2 regions of the Streptomyces sp. NBC_01508 genome follow, and region 1 is predicted to be linked to the other one. Evidence: riboswitches for the same ligand, from Rfam matches in the RefSeq annotation. Region 1 holds a riboswitch; the other holds the start of a gene.
The links. A riboswitch is a leader RNA that binds a small molecule or an ion and turns the genes downstream of it on or off. The one in region 1 is predicted to bind glycine.
Positions count from the first base shown of each region.

Region 2: another riboswitch for glycine. It lies ahead of gcvT (glycine cleavage system aminomethyltransferase GcvT); the one in region 1 lies ahead of gcvP (aminomethyl-transferring glycine dehydrogenase).

Region 1 covers NZ_CP109419.1:7,350,442-7,355,524, reverse strand. Annotated here, with positions in the region: gene gcvP (aminomethyl-transferring glycine dehydrogenase) at 1-1,900, opposite strand, end outside; glycine riboswitch at 2,080-2,177, opposite strand; gene OG700_RS33935 (PRC-barrel domain-containing protein) at 2,290-2,694, shown strand; gene OG700_RS33930 (DNA polymerase IV) at 2,741-4,129, opposite strand; gene OG700_RS33925 (MerR family transcriptional regulator) at 4,178-4,744, opposite strand; gene OG700_RS33920 (bifunctional nuclease family protein) at 4,939-5,083, opposite strand, start outside.
Region 2 covers NZ_CP109419.1:2,249,759-2,254,841, reverse strand. Annotated here, with positions in the region: gene glyA (serine hydroxymethyltransferase) at 1-942, opposite strand, end outside; gene gcvH (glycine cleavage system protein GcvH) at 959-1,336, opposite strand; gene gcvT (glycine cleavage system aminomethyltransferase GcvT) at 1,428-2,591, opposite strand; glycine riboswitch at 2,750-2,847, opposite strand; gene OG700_RS10100 (AAA family ATPase) at 3,050-3,718, shown strand; gene OG700_RS10095 (enhanced serine sensitivity protein SseB) at 3,877-4,626, shown strand; gene OG700_RS10090 (enhanced serine sensitivity protein SseB C-terminal domain-containing protein) at 4,760-5,083, shown strand, end outside.

The sequences.
Region 1 (5,083 bases):
CGACGTCGACGTCGCCGTCCTCGCGGGTCTTCACGACCACGACCTTCATGCCCGCCATGACCGCGCTCGCGGCGTTCGTACCGTGCGCGGACGACGGGATGAGGCAGACGGTGCGGCCGGTGTCGCCGTTGGCGCGGTGGTACGCCCGTACGGCCAGCAGCCCCGCCAGTTCGCCCTGGGAGCCCGCGTTGGGCTGGAGGGACACCGCGTCGTAGCCGGTGACCTCCGCCAGACGCTCCTCCAGCTCACGGATCAGCGTGAGATAGCCCCCGGCCTGATCGGCCGGCGCGAAGGGGTGCAGCGCGGCGAACTCCGGCCAGGTCACCGGCTCCATCTCGGTGGTCGCGTTGAGCTTCATGGTGCAGGAGCCGAGGGGGATCATGCCGCGGTCCAGCGCGTAGTCCCGGTCGGCGAGCCTGCGCAGATAGCGCAGCATCGCGGTCTCCGAGCGGTGCTGGTGGAAGACCGGGTGCGTGAGGTAGTCGTCGGTGCGCAGCAGGGTGTCCGGGAGCGCGTCACGGGACGCGGCGTCCAGAGTCTCGATGTCGCCCTTGACGCCGAAGGCGGTCCATACGGCGGCGAGTTGGGCCCGCCCGGTGGTCTCGTCGCAGGCGAGCGAGACGAGGTCGGCGTCGACGAGGCGGAGGTTGACCCCGCCCTCGCGGGCGGCGGCCACCACGTCGGCGGCCCGGCCCGGGACCCGTACCGTCAGCGTGTCGAAGTAGGCGTCGTGCACGACCTCGACGCCGCCGGCGCGCAGGCCGTCGGCGAGGACGGTCGCGTAGCGGTGGGTGCGCTCGGCGATCGCGCGCAGCCCGTCGGGGCCGTGGTAGACGGCGTACATTCCGGCCATCACGGCGAGCAGCACCTGGGCGGTGCAGATGTTGCTGGTGGCCTTCTCGCGCCGGATGTGCTGCTCGCGGGTCTGCAATGCCAGCCGGTACGCCTTGTTGCCGTCGGCGTCCACGGAGACCCCGACGAGCCGGCCGGGCAGGCTGCGGGCGAACTTCTCACGTACGGCCATGAATCCGGCGTGCGGTCCGCCGAAGCCCATGGGGACGCCGAACCGCTGGGTGGTGCCGACGGCGATGTCCGCGCCCAGCTCGCCGGGTGAGGTGAGCAGCGTGAGGGCCAGCAGGTCGGCGGCGACGGTGACGACGGCGCCGAGTTCGTGCGCCTGGTCGATGACGGGCTTGATGTCCCGTACGGCACCGGAGGCGCCGGGGTACTGGACGAGCACGCCGAAGACACCGCGCTCGGCGGCCTCGGCCGGAATCCCGTCGGCCAGGTCGGCGACGACGACGTCGACGCCGGCCGGCTCGGCCCGGGTGCGGATCACGGCGACGGTCTGCGGCAGCGCGTCGGCGTCGACCAGGAAGACGCCGCCCTTCACCTTGCCGACCCGGCGGGCGAGCGCCATGGCCTCGGCGGCGGCCGTGCCCTCGTCCAGCAGGGAGGCGCCGGACGTCGGCAGACCGGTCAGATCGGCCACGACGGTCTGGAAGTTGAGCAGCGCCTCCAGACGGCCCTGGGAGATCTCGGGCTGGTACGGCGTGTACGCGGTGTACCAGGCCGGGTTCTCCATCACGTTCCGCAGGATCACCGGCGGCGTGAACGTGCCGTAGTAGCCCAGACCGATCATCGGGGCGAGCACCTGGTTGCGGTCGGCGAGCGACCGCAGCTCGGCCAGCACCTCGGCCTCCGTGCGCGCGGCGGGCAGCCGCAGGGCCTCGGTGCTCTTGATCACGTCGGGCACCGCGGCGGCGGTCAGCTCGTCGAGCGAGCCGTAGCCGACCTGCGCGAGCATCTTCGCCTGCGCGGCGGCGTCGGGGCCGACATGGCGCCGCTCGAAGGGGGTGCCTCGCTCCAGCTGGGAGAGCGGCGTGCGGTGGGCTGTCATAACGGGAGGCCTCCTGGTCTGGCGCGACCTGCGAGGGGCACCGATACACGGGTGCCCGGACGGCCTCCCCCTCTGTCACATCAACCTGAGAGTTTCACCGGTCCACCGCGAGGCGGGCCGACTTTCACCGTCGGTGAGAGCCGATGCCGTCCGACACCTGCTCTGCTTTCCAGAGTGACCTCGTCCATGCGGTACGGGGGCCTGAGAGTTTCCGGGGAGGATTTGCTCCTTCGGCGCCTCCGGCAGACTCACCGGACGGCTCTCCCGCACGGGGTCGACAGCCACTGGCCAGCCTACCAGCGAGGTCTCGCCATGGAGTTCGAGTGGCCGATACCCCGGATGTGCCCTTTCGTAGGGTGAGGGAGCATGTGCGACCAGTTGGAGGGACCGTGCAGACCGACATCGATCCGCGCAGCCTGATCGGCCGCAAGGCGTACGACCGCGACGGGCACAAGATCGGCACCGTCGACGAGGTGTATCTGGACGATGCCACGGGCGTGCCGGAGTGGGCGGCGGTACGGACCGGGCTGTTCAGCCGGGACGCGTTCGTGCCTCTGGCCCCCAGCACCTACCGCAACGAGTCCCTGCACGTCCCGTACGAGCGGGGCCTGATCAAGGACGCCCCCGACTTCGGTGTCGGCCGCCATCTCTCCCCCGACCAGGAGATCCAGCTCTACCACCACTACCAACTGGCCCTCCCGGCGCCGGCGGCCCCGGAGCGCCCGCCCCACCCGGCCGACCGCGACTTCGGCCACGTGGCTGGCCACGACAATTCAGGCCCGTCCAGCGACTGAGGACGAACCGGCCGCCGGACGGACCCGGCGCTCCCGACCCGGCCCCTCACGAGGACGACGGCCCCACCAGAGGCACCAAAGGCAGCGGCTCCGAAAGCTCCAGGTCGGGATCGTCCGTACGGAACGTCCGCACCCGCCCCGGGACCACCGACGTGGGCTCCTCGAACCGTACGGTGACCCGCCCCACCCCGCTGCCCTGCACCCACCCCGCGCCGAACTCGGCATGGCGCACGTCGTGCCCGGCGGGCCAGTGCCGCTCGACAACGGCGGCGTCGTCGGACTCCGGCAGCGGCTCCTCCGACGCCTCGGCGGCCTCGGGCTCGGGAACGACGCCCCCGCCGTCCGCGTCCGCTTGCGCTTCCGCCGCCGCCTGCGCGAACAGATCCTCCTGCGTGTAGTCGGTCAGCCCCGTCACCCCCACCCCCAGCAGCCGCACCCCTCCGGTGGTGTCCAGGGACTCCAGCAGCCTCCCCGCGGCCTCTCGCACCACGCCGGGGTCGTCCGTGGGCCCGCGCAGCGTCTCGGAGCGGGTGAGTGTCGAGAAGTCGTACCGCCGCACCTTGAGGACGATGGTCCGGCCCGAGTGCCCGGACTGCCGGAGCCGCTGGACACACCGCTCGGCCAGCCGGTCCACCTCCGTCCTGACCCGCACGCGGTCGTGCAGGTCGACGTCGAAGGTGTCCTCGACGGAGACGGACTTGGTCTCGCGCTCGGCCACCACCGGCCGGTCGTCGTGCCCCGACGCCATCCGGTAGAGCGACGTGCCGTGCGCCTTACCGACGAGCCGCACCAGCTCGTCCTCGCCGGCCTCCGTCAGATCGGCGATGGTGGTCATCCCTGCCCGGCGCAGATGCTCGCCGGTGGCCGGCCCCACGCCGGGCAGCGTCCGTACGGTCATCGGCCCCAGCAGCTCGCGCTCCGTGCCCGGCTCCATGAGCACCAGGCCGTCGGGTTTGGCCTGCTCGGAGGCGATCTTGGCAAGCATCTTGGACCCGGCGAGACCCACCGAGCCGGTCAGGCCGGTCACCGCTCTGATGTCGCGGCGCAGCCGCTCACCCGTCGCCCGCGCGGAGACCGAGTCACGAGCCGAGCCGCCCGCCTCCAGATCGACGAACGCCTCGTCGAGACTCAGCGGCTCCACCAGCGGCGACAGCCGGCCGAGCAAGTCCATCACCTGCTCGCTGACCGTGCGGTAGAGGGTGAAGCGCGGCACCAGATACGCCGCGTTCGGCGCGAGCCGCCGCGCCTGCGCCATCGGCATGGCGGAGTGGATGCCGAACCGCCTCGCCTCGTACGACGCCGTCGAGACGACCCCGCGCGGACCCAGACCCCCGACGACGACCGGCTTTCCGCGCAGGCTCGGCTTCGCGGCCTGCTCGGCGGCGGCGAAGAAGGCATCCATGTCCAGATGCAGGATGGTCGGTGCGGGTCTCACCCCACCGATGCTCCCCTACGGCACTGACAATCGCCCCGGACCAGGGGTTCAGACGGCCCGGTCACGGCGCCGGCGGGCCAGTTCGTCGGCGGGGTTGTGGCCGATCAGGGTCTCGCCGGTGTCGACGCGCTCCCCGTGCAGCTGCGAGAGCGCCGCTTCGACGTCCCGCCACACCACCCCGACGGCGATCCCGAAGATGCCCTGGCCGCCCTGGAGGAGATCCACCACCTCGTCCGGCGACGAGCACTCGTACACGGTCGCGCCGTCGCTCATGAGCGTCATGCGCTCCAGGTCCCGGACCTCCCGCCCGCCCAGATGCTGGACGGCCGCCCGGATGTTCTGAAGGGCGACACCGGTGTCCAGGAAGCGCTTCACGATCTTGAGGAAGACGACGTCCCGGAAGCTGTAGAGCCGCTGGGTGCCCGATCCCTTCGCGGGGCGCACACTCGGCTCGACCAGCCCGGTGCGCGCCCAGTAGTCCAACTGGCGGTACGTGATGCCCGCCGCCGCGCACGCGGTCGGCCCCCGGTAGCCGACCGTGTCGGTGGTGGGGTCGGACGTACTGCCGTGAAGCGGGTACGGGCCGTTCGCCGTACCGTCGCCGCTGCTTCTCACACCGACCTCCGTCCTTGACCTGCCCCGTCGACGGTAAGCAGTCCCTCCAGGTGCGTCAACGATCGCCACGCTAGGCACGCCGAGTGATAATCACCCTGAGAGTGGTTTCGCGTGTCCCGTTGCCGGGAAAGGCTGATCGAATGCGCGGACAGAGTCCGATATGGCCGGTATGACGGTCTTCGACCGTGCACCGCTCACTGGCTGTTGGTCCCGAAATCCTCCGGAGAGATCTGGTCGAGGAATTCGCGGAACTTCTCCACCTCGTCCTCCTGCTCGTCGGGGATGGCGATACCCGCATCGTCCAGCACCCCGTCGCTGCCGTAGATGGGCGTGCCGGTG
Region 2 (5,083 bases), 5.1 Mb from region 1:
CGAGACGCCGACCTTCGTGACGTCGTCCTGGACCAGGCGCTCGGCGAGGATGCGGGCGCCGTCCAGCGTGAGCTGCTGGCGCTGCTTGAACTCCTCGGTCGCCGCGACCTTGAAGGACACCGCCTTCGCCGCGATGACATGCTCCAGCGGACCGCCCTGCTGCCCGGGGAAGACCGCCGAGTTGATCTTCTTGGCCAGCTCCCGCGTGGACAGGATCACGCCACCGCGCGGACCGCCCAGGGTCTTGTGCGTGGTCGTGGTGACGACATGCGCGTGCGGCACCGGGCTGGGGTGCAGCCCCGCCGCCACCAGACCGGCGAAGTGCGCCATGTCGACCATCAGATAGGCGTCGACCTCGTCGGCGATCCGTCGGAACGCGGCGAAGTCGAGCTGACGCGGGTACGCGGACCAGCCGGCCACGATGAGCTTCGGGCGCGACTCCTTGGCCAGGCGCTCGACCTCGGCCATGTCGACCTGACCGGTCTCCTCGTCGACGTGGTAGGCGACCACGTTGTAGAGCTTGCCGGAGAAGTTGATCTTCATGCCGTGCGTCAGATGACCGCCGTGGGCGAGGTTCAGGCCCATGATCGTGTCGCCGGGCTTCAGCAGCGCGAACATCGCCGCGGCGTTGGCCTGCGCGCCGGAGTGCGGCTGCACGTTGGCGTGCTCGGCGCCGAACAGCGCCTTCACACGGTCGATCGCGATGTTCTCGATCACGTCGACGTGCTCACAGCCGCCGTAGTAGCGGCGGCCCGGATAGCCCTCGGCGTACTTGTTGGTGAGGACGGAGCCCTGCGCCTCCATGACGGCGACCGGGGCGAAGTTCTCCGACGCGATCATTTCGAGCGTCGACTGCTGGCGGTGGAGTTCGGCGTCGACGGCGGCGGCGACGTCGGGGTCGAGCTCGTGGAGAGAGGAGTTGAGGAGCGACTTCGAAGACATCACAGTCCCTGGGGTGTCAGTTGCCGGAGAATTCGGTGTACTCGTCGGCGGAGAGCAGGTCCTTCGGCTCCTCCGCGACGCGTACCTTGAACAGCCAGCCGCCCTCGAAGGGTGCGGAGTTCACCAGCGAGGGGTCGTCCACGACGTCCTGATTCGCCTCGATGACCTCACCCGTCACGGGGGAGTACAGGTCGCTGACCGACTTGGTCGACTCCAGCTCGCCGCAGGTCTCGCCCGCGGTCACCGTGTCACCGACCGCGGGGAGCTGGGCGTACACGACGTCGCCGAGGGCGTTCGCCGCGTACTCCGTGATGCCGACCGTCGACACACCGTCATCGGTGGTCGACAGCCACTCGTGCTCCTTGCTGTAGCGCAGCTGCTGGGGGTTGCTCATGTCGTGAATTCTCCTGTACGCGGGGGAGTGGTGGTGAACACGTGTCTTGCCCAGTGAGATACGGACGCGGTACCTGCGCGGTACCGGGGAGTTACTTCCGCCGCTTGTAGAAGGGCAGCGCGACGACGTCGTACGGCTCGATCGAGCCCCGGATGTCGACCCCGACGCCCGCCGTGCCCGCCGCGGCGTGCGACGCGTCCACATAGGCCATGGCGATCGGCCGGCCCAGCGTCGGCGACGGCGCGCCCGAGGTGACCTGACCCACCACCTGACCGCCGGCCACCACCGGGTACCCGGCGCGCGGCACCCGGCGGCCCTCGGCGATCAGCCCGACCAGCTTGCGCGGCGGCGCGCTCTCGGCGCGCCCGGCCGCCGCCTCCAGCGCCGTACGGCCCACGAAGTAGCCCTCCTTCTCGAACTTGACGACCCTGCCGAGACCCGCGTCGAAGGGCGTGAGACCGGTGGTCAGCTCCTGCCCGTACAGCGGCATCCCCGCCTCCATACGGAGAGTGTCGCGGCACGAGAGCCCGGCCGGTACGAGTCCGGCGGACGCGCCCGCGGTCATCAGGGCCCGCCACAGCCCTTCCGCGTACCGGGGCGCCACGAACAGCTCGAAGCCGTCCTCACCCGTGTAGCCGGTACGGGCGATCAGCGCGGGCACCCCGGCGACGGTGCCGGGCAGCCCGGCGTAGTACTTGAGCCCGGCCAGATCGGCGTCGGTCAGCGAGCCGAGGATGCCGGGCGACTCCGGGCCCTGGACGGCGAGCAGCGCGTACGCGTCGCGGTCGTCGCGCACCTCGACGTCGAAGTCCGCGGCGCGGCCGGTCAGCTCGTCCAGCACCACCTGGGCGTTGGACGCGTTCGCCACGACCATGAACTCGGGGGCGCCGTGGGTGTCGAGGCGGTACACGATCAGGTCGTCCAGGATCCCGCCGTCCTCCTGGCAGATCATGGTGTAGCGGGCGCGGCCCACGGCGAGGGAGCCGATGTTGCCGACCAGCGCGTAGTCCAGCGCCTCGGCCGCCTGCGTGCCGGTGACGGTGATCTCACCCATGTGGGAGAGGTCGAAGAGCCCGGCCTTCGTACGGACGGCGAGGTGTTCCGCGCGCTCGCCGGCGTAGCGCAGCGGCATGTCCCAGCCGGCGAAGTCGGTCATCGTGGCGCCCAGCGAGCGGTGCGTGGCGTCGAGCGCGGTACGGCGCGGGGCGTCGGGACCGGCCGCTTCGGGGGCGGGGGTGTGAGACGTATTGCTCATAGGTGTGGCTCCCAGGGCATGACAGAGAGGACAATCCTCCCCATCTGTCATCGGAACCTGAGAGGTTCATCACGACCGTACGTACACACACGCATACGGAGGTCGTGACTTGCACCTTGGGTGGAACCGCCTGACGGCGATTCGCTTTTCAGATCTGCCTCGTCCGCGCGGTACTGGGCCTGAGAGATTCAAGGGAGGAACTTGCTCCTTCGGCGCCCGGCACCCATGGTGACCAGGACTCTCCCGCGCGGACTCGAACGGCCGGTATGGAGTTGGCGCGCACATCATCGCACGCGTCGGCCTCCGTGGGGAGGGAGGGCGGTGGAGAGGTCCCCCCGGCCTCCCGGACGGGCCGACAGGGCCGTGATCAGCAAAACGCTTGTGCCGTATTACCGGTTCTTTACACTTCATGGGTGAGGGTCATCGGCTACGGCGATGGACCCGACAGGGGGAGGGCGATGACGTTGCAGCGGTCCCGCGCAGGTGCGTACGCGACCACCGCGGGGGTGCCCGCCCGGCCGGCAGCGGTCCCCCGCCAGGCCCTGGCGGCGGTCCCGCCGGTCATCCGCGACCTGCGGGAACGGGCGAGCCGGGGGCCCCGGCGCCTGGCGTTCGGCGACGGCGACCTGGTCGTCGTCTCCGGCCTGCCGGGCAGCGGGAAGTCCACACTGATCGGCCGGGCCGCCGCCGGCCGGGGGATCGACTCGCAGGACACCCGCGACCGCTGGGCGCGCCGGCTGCCCGCGCGGCTGCCGTACGCCGTCTACCGGCCCCTCGTACGCCTCGCGCACTACGCCGGGCTGCGGCGTGCGCTGCGCTCCGGCGAGAGCGTCGTCGTGCACGACTGCGGCACCCAGGCGTGGGTACGGCGCTGGCTGGCGCGCGAGGCGCGCAGGCGCGGCAGACGGCTCCATCTCGTGCTGCTCGACGTGACCCCGAAGACCGCCCGCGCGGGCCAGCGTGAGCGCGGGCGCGGGGTGTCCGGCTACGCCTTCGCGCGCCACCGGCGCGCGGTGGGCCGGCTTGTCGCGGACGCGGAGGAGGGGCGGCTCCCGGCGGGCTGCGCGTCGGCGGTCCTGCTGGACCGCGACGCGGCGGGCGCGCTGCTCGCGATCGACTTCCCGTGACCGAATCCGGCGCCGGCCGGGCCGGGCCGACGCCTGCCCTCAATCGCCGGACGGGCCGCATGAGCGGCCCCGTCCGGCGATTGAGGACACACCACCCACCGGCGCTAGGGTTTCCGCGGCGGACAGCACGCACGGGCGGACAAGCGGGAGAGAGTTCAGTGAACACAGCATGGCCGGGCAACGAGTTGGAAGAGGTGCTCGCCGCCTCGCTCGGGAACGCGTCGGCCGGTGGGCGGCTCGTCGAGGTGCTCGGCCGCAGCCAGGTCTGGGTGCCGCTGCCCAACGGCGGCGGACCCGACAGCCCCGGACTCGATCTGCCGACCATGGAGATCGAGGGCGCGCCGTACGTCCCCGTCTTCAGCTCCGAGCAGCAGTTCCTCCAGTGCGTCGGGGCCCACATGCCCTTCACCGTCGCCCCGGCCCGCGAGTTCGCCCGCGGTCTGCCGCCGCGCCTCGGTATCGCCGTGAACCCCGGCGGCATGGTCGGCGCGCCGCTGCCGCCGCTCGCCGTCGCGGAGCTGTGCCGGGTGGGCCGTACGCCGCTGGACGGCCCCGCGAGCGGCGGGCGGGTGCGGCTCTTCGAGCCCGACTGGCAGGAGGACCCCGTCGACTTCCTCAACGCGGCGGCCGAGGAGTTCGAGGCGTCCGGCGTCGTCCTCACCGCGCGCCGCGGTCTGGCGAGCATCGAGGGCGAGTCCCCGGTGCTCTTCGTCGGCGTGCGGCTCTCCTCCTGGGAGGCCGCCGAACGCAACGCGCCGATGGACGCGCTCGGCAGGGCGCTCGGCCGGGTCCAGGTCGGCTGGCCGGTCAATCTCGTTCTGCTGGACGCCACCCAGGACCCGGTCGGCACCTGGATGCTGGAGCGGGTGCGGCCCTTCTACCAGCGGCCGGCCGGGCCGCCGGCGTAACACGCCGTCGTGGACCGACCCAGGATCCGGCCATGACCCGCCGGTCTAAGCTGGTTTGATGGCCTGGCCGGTACCGGCCCGAAGCGGGGGAGGCCGGTGGCGAAGAGTGGATCGACGAGGGGCGGGACCAAGAGTGAGCGCGTCAGGCACCGCGGCGACGGGGCAGGTCGAGCACATGCTGCGCCAGGTGACGCCAGGACGCTACGACGCCTACGAGGCGCTGCTCCAGGCACTCGCCGACGGCACGGCGGGCCAGGTGTGGATGCTGCTCTGGCACGGCCGCGCGGGCTCGCCCGACGCGCAGTACGGGAACATGGAGGTCGACGGCCTCGGTTACGCGCCCTGCGTCACCTCCGCCCAGGAACTGTCCGTCAGTGGCTGGAACCGCGCGCACGAGGTGGTGGCCGGCCGCGACATCGCCCGCGCCCTCTACCCCGAACGCTGGGGAATCTGGCTG